DNA from 4 places in the Nocardioides sp. AN3 genome. Region 4 is predicted to be linked to each of the others. Evidence: predicted binding sites of a transcription regulator. Region 4 holds the regulator's gene; each other region holds the start of a gene.
The links. The regulator LexA, encoded in region 4, represses DNA repair genes until DNA is damaged. The targets are predictions, from matches to a motif close to TCGAACANNTGTTCGA.

Region 1 (5,595 bases), on a different contig from region 4:
GATCCACATGCCGAGCCGGCGTCACAGGCGACGAGCCGGAAGCGCATCTGCGCCTGCCGCGCGACCGTGTTGACGAGGTCCTCGCTGTTCTTGCCGGGGATCTCGACGACGATCAGGTTGCTGCCCTGCGTCGTCACGCTCGCCTCGGCGACGCCGGACCCGTTGACGCGCTGGTCGATGATGCTGCGCGCCTCGTCCAGGTTCTGCTTGCTCGGATGACCGGCGGCCACCAGCGTGATCCGGGTGCCGCCCTGCAGGTCCAGGCCGAGCTCGGGCTTCCAGCTGCCGCCCAGGGCGACGAGGCCGTAGGCGATCGCCAGCGCCACGAAGAACACCGCGAGGGTGCGCCCTGGCCTGGGCGTCTTGCGTGCCATGGTCTTAGTTCTCCTCTGAGCCGGCGACCTCGGTGTCGTCGTCTTCCGGCTCTGGTCTGGTGAGGACCTGGGCGATCGCACCGCGGGCGACCTTGACGGTCACGCCAGGCGCGATGTCGACCAGGAGGTGGTCGTCGGACGTGCTCGTGACAGTGCCGTAGATGCCTGAGCTGAGCATCACGTCACTCCCCGTTGTCAACGCGGACTGCAGGGTGCGAAGTTCCCGCTGCCGACGCTGCTGGGGACGCAGGATCAGCAGCCAGAAGACGGCCAGGATGAGCACGAACGGCACGATCGGGCCGAGTGAGGACACGAGAGCTTCTCTCCAGCTGACAACGGGGCACAGCCGACAGGCGTCGGCCGACGCGCAAGTCTAGCCGCGCGCCCGGTGTGCGTCGTGAATCCGCGCATCTGGGCCGCGGCACGCTCACGGCGCCGTACGCGAGCGTCACCCAGAGCGTCACCGGAGGGCCACCGGAGCGTCGCCAGCCGGCCATGGGAGCGTCGTGATCGCTTCATGGGCGCCCCGTCCTCACTCCTCGAAGAGCGGCTCCTGGCCGGGCAGGGGTGCCGGCGCGGTGAGCCCGAGGTGTGCCCAGGCGGCCGGGGTGGCGATCCGCCCACGCGGAGTACGCGCGAGGAAGCCGTTGCGGACGAGGAACGGCTCCGCGACCTCCTCGACCGTCTCCCGCTCCTCCCCGACCGCGACCGCCAGCGTCGAGACGCCGACGGGACCCCCGCCGAACCGACGGCACAGGACGTCGATGACGGCTCGGTCGAGGCGGTCCAGCCCGAGCGCGTCCACCTCGTAGAGGTCGAGGGCGCTGTTGGCGACGTCGAGCGTGACGACGCCGTCGGCGCGCACCTGGGCGAAGTCGCGGACCCGGCGCAGGAGGCGGTTGGCGATGCGCGGCGTGCCCCGGGATCGCGACGCGATCTCGGAGGAGCCCGCGTCGGTCAGCTCGACGCCCAGGAGCCCGGCGGAGCGGTGCACGATGAGGTCGAGCTCGTGCGGCTCGTAGAACTCGAGGTGGCCGGTGAACCCGAACCGGTCCCGCAGGGGACCAGGCAGCAGCCCCGCGCGGGTCGTGGCGCCCACCAGCGTGAAGGGTGGGATCTCGAGCGGGATCGACGTGGCGCCCGGCCCCTTGCCGATGACGACGTCGACCCGGAAGTCCTCCATCGCCATGTAGAGCATCTCCTCCGCCGGCCGCGACATCCGGTGGATCTCGTCGACGAAGAGCACGTCGCCCTCGTTCATCCCGGAGAGGATGGAGGCGAGATCGCCGGCGTGGGTGATGGCTGGCCCGGAGGTGAGCCGCAGCGGCGTGCCCATCTCGGCGGCGATGATCATCGCGAGCGTCGTCTTGCCGAGCCCCGGAGGACCGCTCAGCAGGACGTGGTCGGGGGCTCGCCCCCGCTGGCGCGCCGCCTCGAGGACCAGACCGAGCTGCTCCCGCACGCGCGTCTGGCCGACGACCTCGTCGAGGGTGCGCGGACGCAGCGCCGCCTCGACCGCCCGCTCGTCACCCTCGGCCTCCGCCGCGGTGAGTCGCTGCAGGTGGGCCGACTCCGCGGCGTCCAGCTCGTTCTCTCCGAACGCCATCCGCTACGCCTTGCTGAGGCCCTGCAGGGCCGTCCGGAGCAAGGCGCTCACGTTGGGGGTGCCGGCCGGATCCGGTACGGCGGCCACCGCCCGCTCGGCGTCCTTCGCGTTGTAGCCGAGCCCCTGGAGGGCCTCCTGGACCTGGTCGCGCCATGCGGCCGCCACGACGGGAGCGGCGGGACGCGACGATCCGAGGGGCGCACCCAAGCGGTCCTTGAGCTCGAGGATGATGCGCTGGGCGACCTTCTGGCCGATCCCCGGCACCTTCGTGAGCGTCTTGACGTCGTCGGTGGAGACCGCGACGCGCAGCGTGTCCGGCGTCAGCACGGCCACCATCGCCTGGGCCAGCTTGGGCCCGACCCCGGAGGCGGTCTGGACTAGCTCGAACGTCGACTTCTCGTCCTCGTCCGCGAACCCGAAGAGGGTCAAGGAGTCCTCACGCACCACCAGCGACGTCGGCAGCGTGGCCTCCTGTCCGGTGCGCAGACCGGCGAGGGTGCCGGGCGTGCACAGCAGCTCGAGCCCGACGCCGCCGACCTCCACGACCGCGCTCGAGAGGGTGACGGCGGCGACGGTGCCGCGCACGTGGGCGATCATCGGTTCCTCCCTGCTGCAGCCAGAGCTGCGTCGATCCTGGCCTGGGCACCGCCCCGCCAGATGTGCGTGATGGCGAGCGCCAGCGCGTCGGCGGCGTCGGCCGGCTTGGGCATCGCGTCGAGCCTCAGCAGACGCGTCACCATGGCGCCGACCTGCGCCTTGTCGGCGCGGCCGTTGCCGGAGACGGCGGCCTTGACCTCCGAGGGGGTGTGCAGCGCGACCGGGATGCCTCGGCGTGCGGCGCACACCATGGCGAGGCCACTCGCCTGCGCCGTGCCCATGATCGTGCTGACGTCGGAGCGGGCAAAGATCCGCTCGACCGCGACGGCGTCGGGCCGGTGCTCCTCGATCCAGGCGTCGATGCCCTTCTCGATGGTCACCAGCCGCTCGGGGACGGCCAGCGTGCTCGTCGTGCGGATGACGCCCACGTCGACGAGGTCGAGAGGTCGTCCGATCTGCCCCTCGACGACGCCCATGCCGCATCGGGTGAGACCGGGGTCGATCCCGAGGACCCGCATCAGCCGAGCTCCTGCGTCGAACACATGTTCGCAGGCTACCTGGTCCCGCCGGCCGGCTCGGCCGCGACACGCCCCAGCGACGGTTCGTCGAACAGGCAGCCCGCCCGGCGCGTCAGGCGTCGATCTCCTCGAGGACCTCGTCAGGGATGTCGGCGTTGGTGAAGACGTTCTGCACGTCGTCGAGGTCGTCGATGACGTCGACGAGCCGCATCACCTTCGCCGCGGCCGTCGCGTCGGCGACGGGGATGTCCATGCTGGCGACGAACTCGACGTCGGCGGAGTCGTAGTCGATGCCGGCGTCCTGCAGCGCCGTGCGAACGGCGACGAGGTCGGTCGCCTCGGACTGCACCTGGAAGGAGTCGCCCAGGTCGCTGACGTCCTCGGCGCCGGCGTCGAGGGTCGCCTCGAGGACCGCGTCCTCATCCACGGCCTTCGACTCCTGCTCCTTCGGCACCACCACGACGCCCTTGCGGTTGAAGAGCCGCGAGACAGACCCGGGGTCGGCCATCGTGCCGCCGTTGCGGGTCACCGCGGTGCGGACCTCCATCGCGGCGCGGTTCTTGTTGTCGGTCAGGCACTCGACCAGGAGGGCGACGCCCTGGGGGCCGTAGACCTCATACATGATCGTGTCGTAGGCGACGCCGCCGCCGTCGAGCCCGCCACCGCGCTTGACGGCGCGGTCGATGTTGTCGTTGGGGACCGACTGCTTCTTGGCCTTCTGGATGGCGTCGTAGAGCGTCGGGTTGCCGGACGGGTCGGGGCCACCCATCTTCGCCGCGATCTCGATGCTCTTGATGAGCTTCGCGAACAGCTTGCCGCGCTTGGCGTCGATCGCGGCCTTCTTGTGCTTCGTGGTCGCCCATTTGGAGTGGCCAGACATCAGTCCCTCTTCTTGTCGCTCGAACAGCCGGTGAAGTCTACCGCCGTGCGACCAGGCCACCCCAGCCGGCGGTCGTCACCCCGCGGAGCGGACGACGTCGACGAAGAGCCGGTGGATGCGTCCGTCACCCTCCACCTCGGGGTGGAAGCTGGTGGCCATCAGGCGCCCCTGGCGTACGGCGACCGGGTGGCCCGCAGCAGCCGCGAGCACCTCGACCTCCGGCCCGACCTCCTCCACCCACGGCGCGCGGATGAAGACGGCGTGCACCGGGTCGGCGAGCCCCTCGACGGCGAGCTCGCCCTCGAACGAGTCGACCTGCCGCCCGAAGGCGTTGCGCCGGACGGTGATGTCGAGGCCGCCGATCGTCTCCTGGTCGGCCGTGCCGTCGACGATGCGGTCGGCGAGCAGGATCATCCCGGCGCAGGTGCCGAAGGCCGGCATGCCGTCCTTGATCCGGGCCCGCAGCGGCTCGAGCAGGTCGAAGGTGCGAGCCAGCTTCGCCATCGTGGTCGACTCCCCGCCCGGGATCACGAGACCGTCGATGGTCTCGAGCTCTGCGGGGCGGCGTACGGCGAGGGCGTCGACGCCCAGCGCGCCCAGGGCACCGACGTGCTCGCGGACGTCGCCCTGGAGGGCGAGGACTCCGATGCGGACGGCGCCTCCGACGCTCACCAGCCCCGCTCGGCGAGGCGATGCGGGACGGGGATGTCGTCGACGTTGATGCCGACCATGGCCTCACCCAGGCCGCGCGAGACCTTGGCGACCACGTCGGGGTCGTCGTAGAACGTCGTGGCCTTGACGATCGCCTCGGCCCGCTGGGCGGGGTTGCCGGACTTGAAGATGCCCGAGCCGACGAAGACGCCCTCGGCGCCCAGCTGCATCATCATCGCCGCATCCGCCGGGGTGGCGATCCCGCCGGCGGTGAACAGCACCACCGGCAGCTTGCCGGCCGCGGCGACCTCCTTGACCAGCTCGAAGGGCGCCTGCAGCTCCTTCGCGGCCACGTACAGCTCGTCGTCGGAGAGCACCGTCAGCCGGCGCAGCTCCTTGCGGATCGTGCGCATGTGGGTGACCGCGTTGGAGACGTCCCCGGTGCCGGCCTCGCCCTTCGAGCGGATCATCGCCGCACCCTCGGTGATCCGGCGCAGCGCCTCACCCAGGTTCGTCGCACCGCACACGAACGGGACCGTGAAGGCCCACTTGTCGATGTGGTTGGCGTAGTCCGCGGGCGTGAGCACCTCGGACTCGTCGATGTAGTCCACCCCGAGGGACTGCAGCACCTGCGCCTCCGCGAAGTGACCGATCCGGGCCTTGGCCATCACCGGGATCGAGACGGCCTCGATGATGCCGTCGATCATGTCCGGGTCCGACATCCGCGACACCCCGCCCTGGGCGCGGATGTCGGCCGGGACGCGCTCCAGCGCCATCACGGCCACCGCGCCGGCATCCTCGGCGATCTTCGCCTGCTCAGGGGTGACCACGTCCATGATCACGCCACCCTTGAGCATCTCAGCCATCCCGCGCTTGACGCGCGTGGTGCCGGTGGTGGGGGCCGCTGCGGTGTCGGAAAGCTCCATACACCAAATGCTAGTTCTCTTTGCCGCGATGACCCTATTCGGC
Region 2 (5,595 bases), on a different contig from region 4:
ATCTGCTGCGTCTCTCCGGTGAGCGGGGGAGAGCTGCGCATCTTCGGGCTGGACCCGGCGACGCACGGCGCCGAGATCAGGGCACGGATCGGAGTCTGCCCCCAGGAGGACACCCTCGACACCGAGCTGAACGTCTGGGAGAACCTCTACGTCTACGGACGCTACTTCGGGCTGCCCCGAGGAGAGGTCAAGGGGCGCATCGAGGAGCTGCTGGACTTCGTCCAGCTGACCGACCGGGCCCGGGCGAAGGTCGAGGACCTGTCGGGCGGCATGAAGCGGCGCCTGACGATCGCGCGGAGCCTGATCAACCGGCCCGAGATCCTCATCCTCGATGAGCCGACGACCGGGCTGGACCCGCAGGCGCGCCACGTCATCTGGGACCGGCTCTTCCGCCTCAAGCAGCAGGGCGTCACGCTCGTGCTCACGACCCACTACATGGACGAGGCCGAGCAGCTGGCCGACAGGCTGGTGGTGATGGACAAGGGGCTCATCGTGGCGGAGGGATCGCCTCGCGACCTCATCGAGCGCTACTCGACCCGTGAGGTCGCGGAGGTGCGGTTCGGCGTCGGCGAGCACGAGGCCGTGGCGGCGAAGGTCGAGGACCTGGCTGAGCGCATCGAGGTGCTGCCGGACCGCCTGCTGCTCTACACCGACGACGGTGAGCATGCACTCGGCCAGGTGCTCTCGCGTGGTCTGCGTCCGGAGACGAGCCTCGTGCGGCGAGCCACCCTCGAGGACGTCTTCCTCCGGCTCACCGGCAGGAGCCTCGTCGAGTGATGAGCACCCTCACGTCCCCGCTGAGCGGCGCGCTGCGTCTCGTCGACTACTGGGTCACGGTCTACAAGCGGACGTGGAAGGGCGGTGTCATCACGTCGTTCGTGACGCCGTTCTTCTACGTCGTGGCGATCGGGGTGCTGCTGGGCGGCTTCGTGACGGTCGGTCCGGCCGGCCTGGACGGGGCGTCCTCCTACCTGGCGTTCGTCGCTCCTGGGATGGTCGCCGTCCAGGCGATGACGATCGCGTTCAGCGAGACGACCTACCCCGTCATGGGCATGGTGAAGTGGCAGCGCATCTACTACTCGATGATCGCCTCGCCGCTCACGGTCGGCGAGATCGTCCTGGCTCAGCTCGGCTTCATCCTCGTGCGCGTGCTGTTCTCGTGCGGTGTGTTCCTCCTCGTGCTCGCGCCCTTCGGCGTCTTCTACTCCGTGTGGGGCACGATCGTGGCGCTTCCCGTCCAGCTCCTGGTGGGCCTGGCCTTCGCCGCGCCCATGTTCGGGTTCGCCGCGGGGCTGACGGACGAGTCGGCCTTCTCGCTGGTCTTCCGGCTCGGCATGATCCCGCTGACGCTCTTCTCCGGCACGTTCTTCCCCATCGACAACCTCGGGCCCGTGCTCGAGGGGCTGGCGAAGGTGACGCCCTTGTGGCAGGGCGTCCATCTGACCCGGATGCTCGTGCTGGGTGAGGTGGACTGGGGCTGGGCGGCGTTCCACGTCGTCTACCTGAGCGTCCTCGCGGTCGTGGGCTGGCGCTGGACCGTGCGCCGGCTGACCCGACGGCTGGTGACCTGATGGCCCTCGTCAACGCCGCCTTGAACGCGGCGGTCGCGCGGCCCGTGCGCGCGGGGGAGGCGGTCTCGCTGCTGCTCCACCGCAACCTGTTGGCCTACCGCCGGGCGTGGGCGGTGTTCGCCACGGGCTTCCTCGAGCCGGTCTTCTACCTGCTCTCGATCGGCATCGGCGTCGGCACCCTCGTGCACGGCTTCACGTTCAACGGTCAGCCGATCGGCTACCGCGAGTTCGTCGCGCCTGGGATGCTGGCCGCCTCCGCCATGAACGGGGCGCTGCTGGATGCCACCTTCAACTTCTTCTTCAAGCTGAAGTACAGCAAGCTCTTCGACCAGATGCTGGCCACGCCGCTGACCACCCTCGACGTCGCGCGCGGCGAGCTGGCGTGGTCACTGCTGCGCGGTGGGGCCTACTCGGCCGCCTTCGTCGTGGTCATGCTGGCCATGGGACTGGTCGGCTCCTGGTGGGCGGTCCTGGTCGTGCCTGCGGCCCTGCTCATCGGGCTCGCCTTCGGTGCCGTGGGCATGGCGCTCACCACCTTCATGCGGTCATGGCAGGACTTCGAATACGTCACGCTGGGCATGCTGCCCATGTTCCTGTTCTCAGCGACGTTCTTCCCGGTCACCGCCTACCCCGACTGGCTGCGCTGGGTGGTGGAGTGCACCCCCCTCTACCGTGGGGTGGTGCTCTGCCGGGAGCTCAGCACGGGCTCGCTGACCTGGGGTTCCCTGGTCTCGGTGTTCTACCTCCTCGCGCTGGGCGTCGGTGGTCTGCTCCTGGTCCGACGCCGGTTGGAGAGGCTGCTGCTGACATGACGCACGACGTTCCACCGGATCGAGGAGAGCAGTGAGGCACACGGAGTTCTGGGCGCGGATGGAGCGGGCGCTCGGCCCGGGCTACTACGAGGTCTGGGCCGACCAGTTCGTCATGAGCGACCTAGGCGGGCGGACGGCTCGCCAAGCCCTCGACGCAGGCTTCACCCCGAAGGAGGTCTGGCGGGCGGTGCACCACACCCTGGGTCTGCCCGCCAGCGAGCGCTGAACGGCGACACGCCGGGAGAATAGTCGGATCGAACATCTGTTCGGGCTAGATTGGCGGCACAGGTGGTGCGCTGGTCGACGTGATCCACAGCCGCTGGCAGTGCGGTTCGAGCGTTGTCGGTGGTCTCGTCTAGCGTCCTCCTCGATGACGAGAACACGAGGAAAAGCGACCGCGAAGACGCACGAAGGAAGGACGACCTCCATGGCTGGTGGAGACCGCGAGAAGGCTCTGGACGCCGCACTCGCCAACATCGAGAAGCAGTTCGGCAAGGGGTCGGTGATGCGACTGGGAGACGACTCCCGCGCCCCCTTGGAGGTGATCCCCACCGGTGCGATCGCCCTGGATGTCGCGCTCGGCATCGGCGGGCTCCCGCGCGGCCGCGTCGTGGAGATCTACGGCCCTGAGTCCTCCGGCAAGACCACCGTTGCGCTGCACGCCGTGGCCAGCGCCCAGCGCGGCGGCGGTGTGGTGGCCTTCATCGACGCCGAGCACGCGCTCGACCCGGACTATGCGAAGGCTCTGGGCGTCGACACCGACGCGCTGCTCGTCAGCCAGCCCGACTCGGGGGAGCAGGCGCTCGAGATCGCGGACATGCTGATCCGCTCCGGCGCGCTCGACCTCATCGTCATCGACTCGGTCGCGGCGCTCGTCCCGCGCGCCGAGATCGAGGGCGAGATGGGCGACAGCCACGTCGGCCTCCAGGCGCGCTTGATGAGCCAGGCGCTGCGAAAGATGACCGGTGCCCTCAACGGCGCGGGCACCACGGCGATCTTCATCAACCAGCTCCGCGAGAAGATCGGCGTCATGTTCGGCTCGCCGGAGACCACAACCGGTGGTCGGGCGCTGAAGTTCTACGCCTCGGTGCGTCTCGACGTGCGCCGGATCGAGACGCTCAAGGACGGCACCGACATGGTCGGCAACCGCACCCGGGTGAAGGTCGTGAAGAACAAGGTCGCCCCGCCGTTCAAGCAGGCGGAGTTCGACATCATGTATGGCAAGGGCATCAGCCGTGAGGGCGGCCTGATCGACGTGGGCGTCGAGGCCGGTCTCATCCGCAAGGCCGGCGCCTGGTTCACCTACGACGGCGACCAGCTCGGCCAGGGCAAGGAGAACGCCCGCAACTTCCTCAAGGACAACCCCGATCTCGCCAACGAGCTCGAGAAGAAGATCCTGGAGAAGCTGGGCGTCGGCCCGACGGTCGACACCCCCGAGGGCGCTGACCTCCCGGCCGCTCCCCTCGGTGTCGATGACTTCTGATCCCTGGTCGAGCGCTGACGTCCCCGACTGGGTCGGGGACGTCAGCCTCGGCGTCGAGGCGTGGGCGGGGCGCTCGGCCTCCGTGCCCCCGCCTGAGGACGAGGAGGCCCTCGGGCCACCGGCCGACGCCGAGTCGGTCGCGCGCACGATCCTCCTCGACCAGCTCACCGGCCAGGCACGCAGCCGTCGGGAGCTGGCCGAGAGGTTGGCGAAGCGCCACGTGCCGGAGGACGTCGCCACCCGCCTTCTCGACCGCTTCGAAGAGGTCGGCCTGATCGACGACGAGGCGTTCGCGCGGCAGTGGACGACGAGTCGACAGTCCTCGAAGGGGCTCGCCCGGCGCGCCCTCGCGCAGGAGCTGCGCCGCAAGGGCGTCCCCGACGAGGCGGCCCGCCAGGCTCTCGACGAGCTCGACCCCGCCTCCGAGGAGGCCGCCGCCCGAGCCCTGGTCAAGCGCAAGCTGCGCACGATGAGCCGGCTCGACGACGTCACGAAGGCCAGACGCCTCGTCGGGATGCTCGGACGCAAGGGCTACCCGGCGGGGCTCGCGATGGCCGTGGTCCGGAGTGAGATAGACGGCATGCCAGAATCCGACGCGTGAGCCTTCTGCGCGACCTCCGCGTCCCCGCCGGGCGGGTCGACCTCTCGACGTTCTCACCCGAAGCGACGCCCGGCTTCGACGGCAAGAAGGCGGACGGCGAGGAGGCACTGGCCGACCTCGGCCCGACACTCCTCGACCTGCAGACCAAGCTCTACGCGCAGCGCGAGCTCGCGGACGCACCGCGGGTGCTGCTCGTGCTGCAGGGGATGGACACCTCCGGCAAGGGCGGCGTCCTCAAGCACACCGTCGGCCTCGTGGACCCTGTGGGGCTGAAGATCACCTCGTTCAAGGCCCCGACGGAGGAGGAGCGTGCCCACGACTTCCTCTGGCGCATCGAGCGGGCGGTGCCTCAACGGGGCTACCTCGGCGTCTTCGACCGGTCGCACTACGAGGACGTGCTGATCGCACGCGTGCGGTCGTTCGCACCGCCGGAGGAGATCGAGAGGCGCTACGGGGCGATCAACGACTTCGAGCGTCGCTTGGTCGACGAGGGCACGGTGATCGTGAAGTGCATGCTGCACATCTCGCCCGAGGAGCAGAAGGAGCGACTCCTCGCCCGGCTCGACGATCCGACGAAGCACTGGAAGTACAACCCAGGCGATGTCGACGAGCGCCAGCTCTGGTGGGAGTACAACAAGGCCTACGAGATCGCCCTCGAGCGGACAAGCACCGAGTGGGCGCCGTGGCACGTCGTGCCGAGCGACAAGAAGTGGTATCGCAATCTCGCGATCGCCCTCCTGCTCGAGGAGGCGCTCGACGGGCTGGACCTGGACTGGCCGCCCGCAGACTTCGATGTGGAGGCGGAGCGCAGGCGGTTGGCGGCCGACACGATCGGAAGGAAGGGCGAGTGACGCTGCAGCAGGTCCGCGTCACTCGGTATGTCACTCCGCTTCGCGAAGGCGGAAGCCTTCCCGGGATCGTCGAGGGCGACGACCTCGGCACCTACGTCTGCAAGTTCCGCGGCGCGGGGCAGGGCCTGCGCGTGCTGGTGGCCGAGGTGATCGTGGCCGGCCTGGCTCGCGCCCTCGACATCCCGACCCCGGTGCAGGTCGAGCTCGACCTTGATCCCGAGATCGCTCGCTACGAGGCCGACGAGGAGGTCCAGGACCTGCTCAGCGCCAGCAGCGG
Region 3 (5,595 bases), on a different contig from region 4:
TATGCCGTGCCGTTCTCGGTCGTGGAGGGCGGGCTCCCGTGGTGGGGCTTCGCCCTCAGTGCCGCCGGCTTCCTCGCGATGCTGCTGCTCAGCCAGAGCGAGATCGTGGGCCGATGGGGCCGGCGGCTCGACTCCAGCAGAGCGGCCGGGCCGCAGGAGAGCGCTGCCGCCGTCTACGTCGGCAGCCTGGCCACGGTGCTCGCCCTCATCCTGCCGAGCCTGGTGCCGACGCTCGACCTGCACCTGTTCGGCCTGGGCCCGGGCGCCGGCGACGGGGGTCACATCACGGTGACGAACCCGCTCGTCGACCTGCGCCGTGACCTGGTCCGCGGGCCGGACGTGCCGGTCATCGAGGTCTCGACGGACGACCCGGCGCCCTCCTATCTGCGGATCGCGGTCCTCAACCGCTTCGGCGACAACGAGTGGACGGCCGGGAACCGGACGGTGCCGGCCAACAACGACGCCGAGGGCCCGCTGCCGAGCCTTCTCGGCGTGGCGACCTGGGTGAAGCGGAGGACATACGACTACCGGGTGCAGATCGGCGATCAGTTCGACTCCCGCTGGCTGCCGACGCAGGCGCCGATCTCGGAGATCCACGCCGCGGGCGACTGGCGCTTCGACACCCGCACGATGGACTTCCTCGCCGGCCCTCACCAGAGCTCGGCCGCCGGCATGAACTACCGGATGACCGCCGTCAGCCTCGACCTCAGCACCGCGGACCTGGTCGACGCGCAGGCCTCCCCCGGCACCGTCGGCACCTCCTACCTCGATCTGCCGAAGGACTTCCCCCAGAGTGCACGGACACTGGCGAAGGAGGTCACCGCGTCGGCCGACGGGGACTTCGCGAAGGCGGTGGCGCTGCAGAACTGGTTCCGCCGGGACGGCGGCTTCATCTACGACGACAGTGTCGCCATCGGCAGCAGCCCGGGTGACCTCGAGAGCTTCCTGTCCACCAGCAACGACGGCCGGCGCGGCTACTGCCAGCAGTTCGCAGCCGCGATGGCGGCGATGGCGCGCGCCCTCAACATCCCGGCACGCGTCGCGATCGGCTTCCTGACCCCGGAGAAGATCGGGCCGACGCGGTACGAGTACAGCACCCATGACATGCACGCCTGGCCTGAGCTGTTCTTCAGCGGCGCCGGCTGGGTGCGCTTCGAGCCGACCCCGGCGATCCGCGTGCCGGACGTCCCGTCCTACACCCGCAACCTCGACACCCAGCGCCCGGATCAGGCGCCGGACCTGACCCCGAGCTCGTCCCAACCGAGCAGGACCGCGTCCAACGCCCAGCGCCCCACTCAGGACCAGCAGTCCGCGTCCGGCTCGACCGTGGGCGCCTCCACCACGTTGTGGCGGTGGGCCGCCGGCCTGGGCGTGGTGGCCGTCGTCGGCGGCCTGCTCGCGCTCCTTCCCTCCCGGATCCGTCGGCGCCGCCGTGCCGAGCGCCTGCAGGCGGCGACTGCTGAGGCGGCCTGGGCAGAGCTCAGGGACACCGTCGTGGATCTCGGGCTGCCGTGGCCCTCCGGTGTGTCCCCGCGCGCCGTCGGCGCGTCCTTGGAGCGCTACGTCCGGGGCGACGACGCCGCGTCGCTCTGGCGGATCGTGGAGGCCGTCGAGGTGGCACGCTACTCACTGCGCTCGCCGCAGTCCGTGGCTCATGACGACCTGCTGGGGGTCACGGCCGCGCTCCGCGCAGCCACGACGGACCGGGCCGTACGCCGGGCCGCGTGGTGGCCGCGCTCGGTGTTCCAGCGGATGCCGTCGGAGTCCGGCTCGCCCGAGCTCGTCGACCAGGTCGGGTAGGGCTGGGTCGCTACCAGCCGGCGTTGCCGTCGCGCCGACGCTGCCAGCGCTGCTCCATGCGGTCCATGAAGGACGCGTGCTGCCGGCGGCTGCGTCCTCGGCGGCCGCCCTCGAAGACGGTGAAGCCGTGGCTCGGGTGGCTCGCGGACGGATGCGCGACCGGCTTGGAGCGCATGGCGGCGACGCCGATGGTCGCCGATCCGAGCATGATGACGAAGCCGACGATGCCGACCACGGGGAGCTGAGTGATGACGCCGGTCATCAGCAAGGCGATCCCGATCACGAAGACCACGCCGGCGAGAATCGCGCGGCGTCGCGCTGCTCGGCGGAACGACGTCCCACGCAGGGTGGACGCGAACTTCGGGTCCTCCTGGAGGAGGGCGCGCTCCATCTGTTCCAGCAGCCGCAGCTCCTCTTCCGAGAGTGGCACCGGTCCTCCCGCTGGTCCGACGGCGGTTGAGCCGCCGCGTTGATCTCCTGCCACCAGTCTAGGCAGGGTGTAGTCCTCACGGTACCCAGGAGGCGAAAAAACGCATCCCCCGAAACGTGCGGTGTGTGGTCGTCTCCGGATGTCCGGGAGGTGAGGCTAGGGCCGGATCGCGAGCAGGTGGAGCTGAGCGGCCAGCGGCAGGAAGTCGGGTCGCTGTGCCACGGCCGCCTCCAGCTCGGCGAGCGCCGCCGGAGCACCGGGCTCGAGATCGAGCAGCGAGCCCGGGACGAGGTCGGCGAAGACGCGCACGCCGTGCACCGACTCGACCGTGAACCCGGCTCGGGCCACCAGCTCCGCAGCCTCGGACGCTGTGAACCGCCTGCCCGCGCGACCGGACGGCAGCGTGTCGTCCAGGAGGGCCAGGGCCTGGGCGAAGTGGCCCGCCATAGCGCGCGCCACGACGGTCGCGTTGCGCTGTGCGACGAGCAGGCTGAGCCGCCCACCCGGGCGCAGCACGTCGACGAGCGTCGCGAGGGCCGCAGCAGGGTCGTCGACGACCTCGAGCACTCCATGGCAGAGCACGACGTCGACCGACCCCGGCTCGACTCCGAGGGTGGCGAGGTCGCCTTGGCGACCCTCGACCTCGACGCCGACCTCGCGCGCGCGTCGGGCCAATGATGCGAGGGCGTCGGGACTGGGGTCGACGACCGTGACTCGATGTCCCATCTCGGCGACGCGGACCGCGAACCCGCCCGTGCCGCCGCCGATGTCGAGAACGTCGAGCGGCGCCGTGTCGAGGACCGGCTCGAGCGTGTCCCACACGACGGCCGTCCGGGCACTTCCCCGGCGTTCGCTGACGGTCATGACACCAGCCTAATGGCCGGTCCCGTGGGCGGATCAGCTCACGCGCCGACCCTGCTGCTCGCCGAGATGCGGCACCAGCTCGGCATGGGGAACCAGCCCGAGCGCCTGCTCGACGACCGCGAGGAACCGGTCGACGTCGGCGACGAGCTGGTCCGCCTCGGCGCGCGTGACCGCCCGGGCCGAGCCGGCCTCGGCCGCGGCACGCTTCGCTGCACCCGCGGAGAAGAAGGCCGCCCAGTGGGCGAGCTCAGGAGCGACCTCGCTCAAGAGGATCCACGCGTTGCGCTGCGGCCTCCGCCTGCCGGCCAGGACCGGAACCGTGCGGGCGGCCAGCAGCGCGGCCGCTGCTTGCAGCGCGGCGACGTGAGCGGTGGCGTAGCGAGTCGTGACGTCGTCCGCCTCGATCGCCTCGGCCAGCGACGACGCCGAGCGCATGAGGTAGGCGTGCGTCGTCGCGGGCAGGAACGCCGGCACCGTCCCTGCCGCCTCGGTCCTCACCTGGGTCATCGCCTTCTCCTCTCGTGGTCCGGCGGAGGCGAGGGTCGAGGTCGCCTCCGCCGGACCTGATCGAACATGTGTTCGATATCCCTGACGGTAGCGCCCGGCGGCGACCCGGTCAAGGCCGTCGGTCAGGCACGCAGGGAGTCAAGCAGGGACCACCGACAACGAGGAGCGACGCCTGACCCGAGGGTCCTCCGGGCGCCATGCGTCCACAGGGTCTCAGCGCGCGTGCGAGAGGGGCTCTGCCTCAGGGTCGGCGTGGATGTAGGCAGTCGTGTCCGGATGCCACAGCGGCACCATGACCGCCGCCGAGAGCGCGAGACCGAGCACGGTGCACACGTCGAAGGTGACCGGCTGGCCGACCCTCAGGCCGGCGATCCCGGCCACGCCCGAGAAGAAGAGCAGCACGGTGATCCCGAGACGAGCCCACTCGAACCCGTTGCTGAGGAACACACCCAGCACCGCGACGAGACCGGCGAGGACGACGTACAGCGTGATGGCGACGGGGATGACGTGCGGCGGCTGAACCGACCCCTCCTTCACCGCATCGAGGCCCCGCTTCTCGAGGATCTCGCGCACGGCCGGGTTGCCCTGGGCCCAGGAGCGGATGAGGTCGTCTCGCAGGACGACGATCAGCACCACGGTCACCGCCCCCAGCAGCACGAGTGCCGCCAGCAGCTGCAGGGCCAGGGTCAGCGACGCCGGTCGCTCGTCCACTCATCCACTCCGTATCGCTCGTCGTCCGCACCTCGGTCTGGTCGCTAGGGTCGGCGCATGACGTCCGACGTGACCGAGCACCCGTCCGTGGTCCGCTTCCGCGAGGAGCATGCGAAGCGCGGCGGCGCGGGTGACATCGTCATTCTGCCCGACTCGGTGCACACGGCCGCACTGGCCGCCGCCACGCTCGGCTGCGAGGTCGGTGCGATCGCCAACAGCCTGCTCTTCGACGCCGCCGGCGCCCCGGTCCTGGTCCTCACCTCCGGCGCCCATCGCGTGGACACGTCTGCGACCGCAACCAGGATCGGCGTCGAGCGGCTCAAGCGCGCGTCGCCCGAGTTCGTCCGCGAGCACACCGGTCAGGTCATCGGCGGGGTCTCCCCGATCGGCCACCCAGCGCCGATCCCGACCTACGTCGACACCTGGCTCCAACGCCACCCGGTGGTCTGGGCGGCGGCCGGCCACCCCGCGACCGTGTTCTCGTCGACGTACGACGAGCTGCTCGCCCTCACCGACGGCACCGCGATCGAGGTGGACTGAGGGGCGACAGGACGCCGCGCGACATGCCCTAAGGTTGCCGCCCGTGGCACGGGTCGTGGTGATCGGCGGCGGGTTCGGCGGCCTGGCCTCGGCCGCCCGGCTCGCCAAGCTCGGCCATGAGGTGACCCTGCTCGAGGCGCAGCCGGCGCTCGGCGGAGCGCTGCAGCCGGTCGAGCAGGACGGCTACTCCTGGGACGCCAGTGCGACGACGACGCTGCTGCCCGCCGTCGTGCGAGACCTGTTCCGCAAGTCGGGGCGTCCGCTCGAGCGGGAGCTCGAGCTGGAGCCGGTCGGGGTGATCCGCGAGCACCGGTTCGCCGACCGGACCGCGGTGCAGGTCCCCGGCGGCTCGCGAGCCGCACAGCTCGCGGCGTTCGACCGGCTCCGCGGCAGGCGTGGCACCCCGCTCGGCCAGGCGTGGGTCGACCACGTCGCCGTCTATGGCGACGTCTGGGAGCTGATGCGCCGCCATGTCTTCGAGGCACGCACCTCCGCTCCTCCACCGTCGGTCACCACCTTGCTCCGCAGCCGCGAGTCCCTCCACCGCCGGCTGCGGCGCGCCCTGCCCGACGAACGGGTTCGGCTGGTCGCCGCGCACCCCTTCCTGGCTGCCGGGCACGACCCGCGCGACGTGCCGGCGTGGGCGGGGCTGACCAGCTACCTCGAGCAGCGGTTCGGCGCCTGGCGGCCGGTGGGCGGCATGGGGGCCCTGGCCAGCGCCCTCGCCGGGCGCTTGGCGACGC
Region 4 (5,595 bases):
GACGCACGACCGGGTCGCGGGACTCGACGAGGGCGGCGACGCCTACCTCATCGACCCCATCGAGCCCGACGAGATGCTCTCGACCGTGCGGGCGTTGCTGCGCTCCTCGGGCGCACGCCGGAGCGCGGAGGAGCTGGCCACGCGGACCAGTCGGCTCAACCGCGCCGCCGTGCGGCTCCATCTGGCCACCACGATGCCCCGTCTGGCCGAGGCAGCCGCTCGAGCGGCGGCCGAGGTCACCGACGCCTCCACGGCCGTCCTCCTCCGTCATGAGCGCGCCGTCCTGTGGGCCGCCACGTCACCCGGCGACGGGGAGACCACCAGCACCGTCCTCGACAGCTCGCGTGCGAGCGCACTCCTCGCCGCAGGGCGTCATCCACGCGCTCTCGCGTCGGCATCACCCTGGTCGGAAGTCCTCCCGCTGGCCGCCGGCGAGGAATGGTCTCTGTGGCCGGTGCAGTCGGGCGGAGAGCAGCTGGGCTTCGTGGCCGTGCCCTCCTCGAGTCTGAACCCGGCGCTCGAGAACCTGGTCGACCGGCTCGCCCAGCTCACCTCGGTGGCCGTGGACAACCTGCTGGCACTCGAGCGGGAGCATCAGACCGCCATGCTGCTCCAGCGCAGCCTGCTGCCCGCCGTGCTCCCGCAGCCCGTCGGGCTCAGCATCGCGGCGCGCTACCGCGCCTCGCAGCTCCACGCCGAGGTCGGCGGCGACTTCTTCGATGCCTTCACCGTCGACGACGACTGCCTCATCGTCATCGGCGACGTGCAGGGCCACTCCCTCGAGGCGGCCGTGGTCATGGCCGAGCTCCGCTACTCGCTGCGCGCCTATGCGTACGACGGCCATCGGCCCGCGGACGTGCTCGACCGGATCGACGTCCTGCTCGAGCGCAATGACGCCGAGCTCATCGCCACGGCCTGCCTGGGCCGTGTGAGCAGCGACCGTCGCGCGCTCGAGATCGTGAGCGCGGGCCACCTGCCTTTGCTCCTGTGTCGCGACGGCGAGACGACCTTCGTCGAGACCCAGGGCACGCTTCTGGGAGTCGGCATGCCGCACGAGCCGCAGACGATCGAGCTGCGGCGAGGCGACCGGATCGTCCTCGTCACCGATGGTCTGGTGGAGCGTCGTGGCGAGTTGATCGAGAAGGGCCTGGAGCGCCTGGCCGACGCCGTGCGAGCCGGCTCCGACCTCCACACCGAGGACCTGGCCCAGGATCTGGCCACGCTCGGCGGCGCGAGCGAGGACGACGTCGCCATCCTGGTCGTCGATGTGACCGACTGACCTGCCGAGGAAGGCATCAGGGGCGGTGCCGTCTTCCCAGCGGCACCGCCCCTCGCCCCGCGAGGGCCCAGGGCTCCTCGTCGATCCCGCCGGCTGGGGTCGAGGCAGCCGGCGGAAGTCATCTGTCCTGCGTTCCGCGCGTCAGGACGCGGGTGGTCATGGGTGTCCCCCGGGACCGCGGGTGCTCACGATGCCAGCGGGACCCGCAGTTCCTCGCCGGCCTGGAGCGCCGAGCCCTTGAGGCCGTTCAGCTCCTTGATGTGCTCGACCATGTCGGCGGTGTGGCCCTTGACCGCGACGCTCTGGGCGATGTCCCACAGCGTCTCACCGGGACCGACCTGGATGGTCGTGGTCGACTCGGAGTGCTCTGACGCGGTGGAGCCCCCGGCCAGCACGAAGCCCGCGACGAGGGCGACCATGAAGCCGACCAGGAAGACCACCATGCGTCCGCGACGGGTCAGACGGAGGGTCGATTGCCGCGCCATCGGGCGGCGCGGCTGGATCACGCGGGTCGGGGTGAGGATCACGGTGCTCATCGTCAGCTCCTGGGGAAGTAGGGCTTCTTCGTCGGTCGAGAGATGTCTAGCGGCGACCACCGACAGTCCTGCCGATCGCGCCGGTCGATCACCTGTTCGATCGAACACATGAGCGAGAGTAGAACATGCGTTCGACCAGATCAAGGGTCTCGAGCGTTTCTTCTCAGACACGCGGGTTCGAACAGATGTTTGAACTCGGGCACCCGCAAGGACTACGGTGAGCGCCATGAGCACCCAGACCCCCGGCAGGGGCACCCGTCAGGCCGGCGCGGGGCGCCCCGTGACCGAGTTGCCGGACGGCCCGCCCGACGCGACCGGCCTCACGCCGCGCCAGCAGCGGATCCTCGCCCACCTCAAGGACTGCATCGAGCTGCGCGGCTACCCCCCGAGCATGCGCGAGATCGGCGCCGCGGTCGGCCTCACCAGCACCAGCAGCGTCGCCCACCAGCTGAAGGTGCTCGAGGAGAAGGGCTTCCTCAAGCGCGACCCCCACCGCCCCCGCGCCCTCGAGGTCTTCCTGCCCGAGGTGCTCGCCGCGCGGAAGGCGATCAGTGCTGCGGAGGAGACCTCCTTCGACGAGACCGACATCGGGGACACGGCGCCGCCGGCGCAGTATGTGCCGCTCGTCGGCCGGATCGCCGCCGGCGGCCCGATCCTCGCCGAGCAGCACACGCAGGCGGTCTTCCCGCTCCCGAAGGAGCTCGTGGGAGACGGTGCGCTCTATCTCCTCGAGGTCTCCGGCGACTCGATGATCGAGGCCGCGATCTGCAGCGGCGACTACGTGGTCGTGCGGCAGCAGCCGACGGCCGAGAACGGCGAGATCGTGGCCGCGATGATCGACGGCGAGGCGACGGTGAAGACCTACAAGAAGAAGGACGGGAGGGTGTGGCTGCTCCCCCACAACCCGGCGTACGAGCCGATCGACGGCACGCACGCGACGATCCTCGGCAAGGTCACGGCGGTTCTCCGCAGCCTCTGACCTAGGTGCGGAGAGAGCCAGGGATCACCCTCACTTCTCCCCAGTCGGGAGCAAACGGGAAGAAACTGTCGGCGGGGTGGGGTTACGCTGGCGGACGAAATCTCGGATTCCACGCTTCACGCCCTGAGGGGGGATCGGATGGACTGGCGACGCCTGAGGACGCTGCATGCGCGGCGTTGTGGCGTCTACGCCGGTCTGCTCGAGATCCTGCTGATCGGTGCGCTGTACGTGTTCTACACGGCGTCCCGCATGCTCGCCTCCGGCGACCTCTCCGCGGCGACGGACCGGGCGCACGAGCTCGTCAGGTTCGAGAGCTACATCGGTCTCGGCTGGGAGCGGGCGATCAACGAGTTCTTCGTCGACCACGGGGCCGTCGGCCTGTTCGGGTCGTACTGGTACTCCACCGCCCACTACATCGTCACGCTCGTCGTCCTGGTCTGGCTCTACCTGCGCCACCGGTCGCAGTACGTGACGCTGAGGCGCGCACTGGTCGTCGCCACGGTGCTCGCGCTCGGTCTCTACCTGCTGCTCCCCACCGCACCGCCGCGCTTCATGCCGGGGTTCAGCGACGTGCTCAACCTGCACTCCGCCCAGGGCTGGTGGGGGGCGGACGCGTCGGCACCGCGGGGCCTCGGGCACCTGACCAACGAGCTGGCCGCCTTCCCGTCGCTCCACGCAGGGTGGTCCCTGTGGGTGGCCATCGCGATCTACGAGACCTGCCGGAGTCGCGTCCTGAGGACACTCGGGTGGACGCACGCCGTCATCACGGCCGTCGTCATCGTCGGCACGGCCAACCACTGGACCCTCGACGTCGTCGTTGGCTGGCTGGTGGTGCTGGTGGGATGTGTGGCCGTGGCACCGTTCACGCCTATAGTCGTGCCCCGTCCTACGTCACCCGTGTCTCGGAGACCACATGCGCCTGCGCCGCTCAGCCCTGTCCTTCCTCCTGTTGACGGGGCTCTCCCTCGGAGCGCTGAGCCCGGCGCGGGCGGCTGACGACCCGACACCGGGGCCCGCGGACGCCGGGCAGCAGCTCGTCGACGGTGTTGCCGGCGCCACCGACGCCAAGCCTGACCCCTCCCCGACCACGGAGCCGCTGAGCGAGCCGTCGACGCACGAGGAGGCGGTCGACGACCTCGACGCGGTCAAGGGCCTCTTCGTTCCGCACGTCTCCGCGGCGCCTGCGAGCGATGGCGGTGACGCCACGATGGCGCTGCGCGACCTCACGCTCCACATGGCGGCCCTCACACCGGCTCAACGACTCACCCTGTCGACGCGCGCCTACGACCGGCCGTGGTCGGAGGACTTCCCCCACTCGCCGGCCAAGTGCGACGACGTCGCCAAGGTCTGCGTCCACTGGATCTCCCAGACGGATGCGAACACCTACTGGCCGCAGGTCTACGCCGCCACTGACGGAGCGATCGACCTGCGGACCTGGGTGTCGACCGATGCCTGGGCGGCCACTGCGCTGAAGCGCGTCGCGGAGGTCTCGACGACCTACACGAGGGCGGGATATCGGCATCCGCGCGCCGACGGCTCGCTCGGCGGCTCGAGCGCGACCGACATCTACCTGACCGACCCGGGCAGCGAGGGCCTCTACGGCTACTGCACCGTCGACGGCACCGTCGGGGCCAATGGCGCCTTCCACCCGCACTTCTCGCCGTCCAACTCCCGGGCCTCCGACCTTCCGGCGTTCTGCGTCCTCGACAACGACTACGCCAACCGCGACAGCAGCGGTCGTCCGTTGTTCGGCAACCACACGCCGGAGGAGAACCTGGAGGTCACGGCCGCCCACGAGTACTTCCACGCCGTCCAGTTCGCCTACGACTACCTCGAGGACCGCTGGTTCATGGAGGCGACCGCGACGTGGGCCGAGGACGAGGTCTACACCGACATCAACGACAACGTGCAATATCTTCGGTTCAGCCAGCTGCGCTTCCCCCGCAAGTCGTTGGACGACAACCAGGCGCTGAACGGGTTCCTGCACTACGGCGACTGGATCTTCTTCCGCTATCTCACCGAGCGGATGCCCGCGAAGACGGGCAAGCTGCCCAACCTGATGCTGCAGATCTGGAACCGGGCAGACTCGGTCAAGGGCCCCGACCAGTACTCCATCCAGGCGGTCGCGCGCACGCTCGGAGCGCACGGGCTCGCCTTCCCCCGCCTCTTCGCGCAGTACGCCGCGGCGAACCGTCACCCGGCGACGGCCTACACGGAGGGGCGCGCCAACCACTACCCGGTCGGGCGCCCGGCGCGGACGGTGACCCTGAAGCCCAGCCGTCGGAGCACGTCCGGCACGCCATCGGTCGACCACCTGGCCTCAGCCACCATCCGCCTCGTCCCGGCCAGGCTGTCGGCGAGCAAGCGGCTCCGCCTGTCCGTCGACATGGCGGATCGCAGCGCCGGCTCCTCCGTGGTGGCCATCGTGTACTACAAGGACGGACGCATCTCCTCGCGCCCGATCCAGCTGACCCGCAGCGGCAGCGGCCACCTGCGCGTCCCGTTCGGCAGCCGCAGCATCAGGGCGGTGGAGCTCACCCTGGCCAACGGCAACATCCGCTACCGGCACTGCTCCACCGACGTCGACGGCTTCTCCTGCGGCGGCGTGCCGGCCAAGGACAACGTCGTCGAGAAGTACGCCGCCCGCGTCCTGTGACGCGATCGAGCCGGTCGCTCCCACGCCGTCGACGCGGGGACGTGACCGGCTCGAGGCGTCTCAGACGCCGGCAGGGGAGGCGGACTGGGCGAGCCGCTTGAGCGCCTGCCGGACGAGCGCCGGGTCGGTCGTCGCCCACATCGGC

Region 1: a site for LexA is predicted at 3,112-3,127, ahead of ruvC (crossover junction endodeoxyribonuclease RuvC). Genes of this name have one in related genera too.
Region 2: a site for LexA is predicted at 2,638-2,653, ahead of recA (recombinase RecA). Genes of this name have one in related genera too.
Region 3: a site for LexA is predicted at 3,662-3,677, ahead of ACYQ1K_RS06120 (SAV_6107 family HEPN domain-containing protein). Genes of this name have one in related genera too.

What each region holds. Positions count from the first base shown of each region.
Region 1 covers NZ_BAAIGC010000013.1:57,236-62,830, forward strand. The annotation lists gene secD (protein translocase subunit SecD) at 1-374, opposite strand, end outside; gene yajC (preprotein translocase subunit YajC) at 379-687, opposite strand; gene ruvB (Holliday junction branch migration DNA helicase RuvB) at 907-1,980, opposite strand; gene ruvA (Holliday junction branch migration protein RuvA) at 1,984-2,577, opposite strand; gene ruvC (crossover junction endodeoxyribonuclease RuvC) at 2,574-3,095, opposite strand; gene ACYQ1K_RS15580 (YebC/PmpR family DNA-binding transcriptional regulator) at 3,208-3,975, opposite strand; gene pdxT (pyridoxal 5'-phosphate synthase glutaminase subunit PdxT) at 4,051-4,647, opposite strand; gene pdxS (pyridoxal 5'-phosphate synthase lyase subunit PdxS) at 4,644-5,552, opposite strand; gene pgsA (phosphatidylinositol phosphate synthase) at 5,587-5,595, opposite strand, start outside.
Region 2 covers NZ_BAAIGC010000016.1:16,405-21,999, forward strand. The annotation lists gene ACYQ1K_RS17290 (ABC transporter ATP-binding protein) at 1-777, shown strand, start outside; gene ACYQ1K_RS17295 (ABC transporter permease) at 777-1,571, shown strand; gene ACYQ1K_RS17300 (ABC transporter permease) at 1,571-2,383, shown strand; gene ACYQ1K_RS17305 (DUF3046 domain-containing protein) at 2,415-2,609, shown strand; gene recA (recombinase RecA) at 2,811-3,866, shown strand; gene ACYQ1K_RS17315 (regulatory protein RecX) at 3,856-4,467, shown strand; gene ACYQ1K_RS17320 (PPK2 family polyphosphate kinase) at 4,464-5,318, shown strand; gene ACYQ1K_RS17325 (HipA family kinase) at 5,315-5,595, shown strand, end outside.
Region 3 covers NZ_BAAIGC010000004.1:19,908-25,502, reverse strand. The annotation lists gene ACYQ1K_RS06135 (transglutaminase TgpA family protein) at 1-1,800, shown strand, start outside; gene ACYQ1K_RS06130 (DUF3040 domain-containing protein) at 1,811-2,230, opposite strand; gene ACYQ1K_RS06125 (class I SAM-dependent methyltransferase) at 2,387-3,094, opposite strand; gene ACYQ1K_RS06120 (SAV_6107 family HEPN domain-containing protein) at 3,128-3,601, opposite strand; gene ACYQ1K_RS06115 (hypothetical protein) at 3,815-4,312, opposite strand; gene ACYQ1K_RS06110 (YbaK/EbsC family protein) at 4,370-4,852, shown strand; gene ACYQ1K_RS06105 (phytoene desaturase family protein) at 4,896-5,595, shown strand, end outside.
Region 4 covers NZ_BAAIGC010000019.1:28,112-33,706, forward strand. The annotation lists gene ACYQ1K_RS18820 (SpoIIE family protein phosphatase) at 1-1,279, shown strand, start outside; gene ACYQ1K_RS18825 (LysM peptidoglycan-binding domain-containing protein) at 1,465-1,815, opposite strand; gene lexA (transcriptional repressor LexA) at 2,042-2,794, shown strand; gene ACYQ1K_RS18835 (phosphatase PAP2 family protein) at 2,933-3,790, shown strand; gene ACYQ1K_RS18840 (MXAN_6640 family putative metalloprotease) at 3,708-5,450, shown strand; gene ACYQ1K_RS18845 (ATP-dependent DNA helicase) at 5,511-5,595, opposite strand, start outside.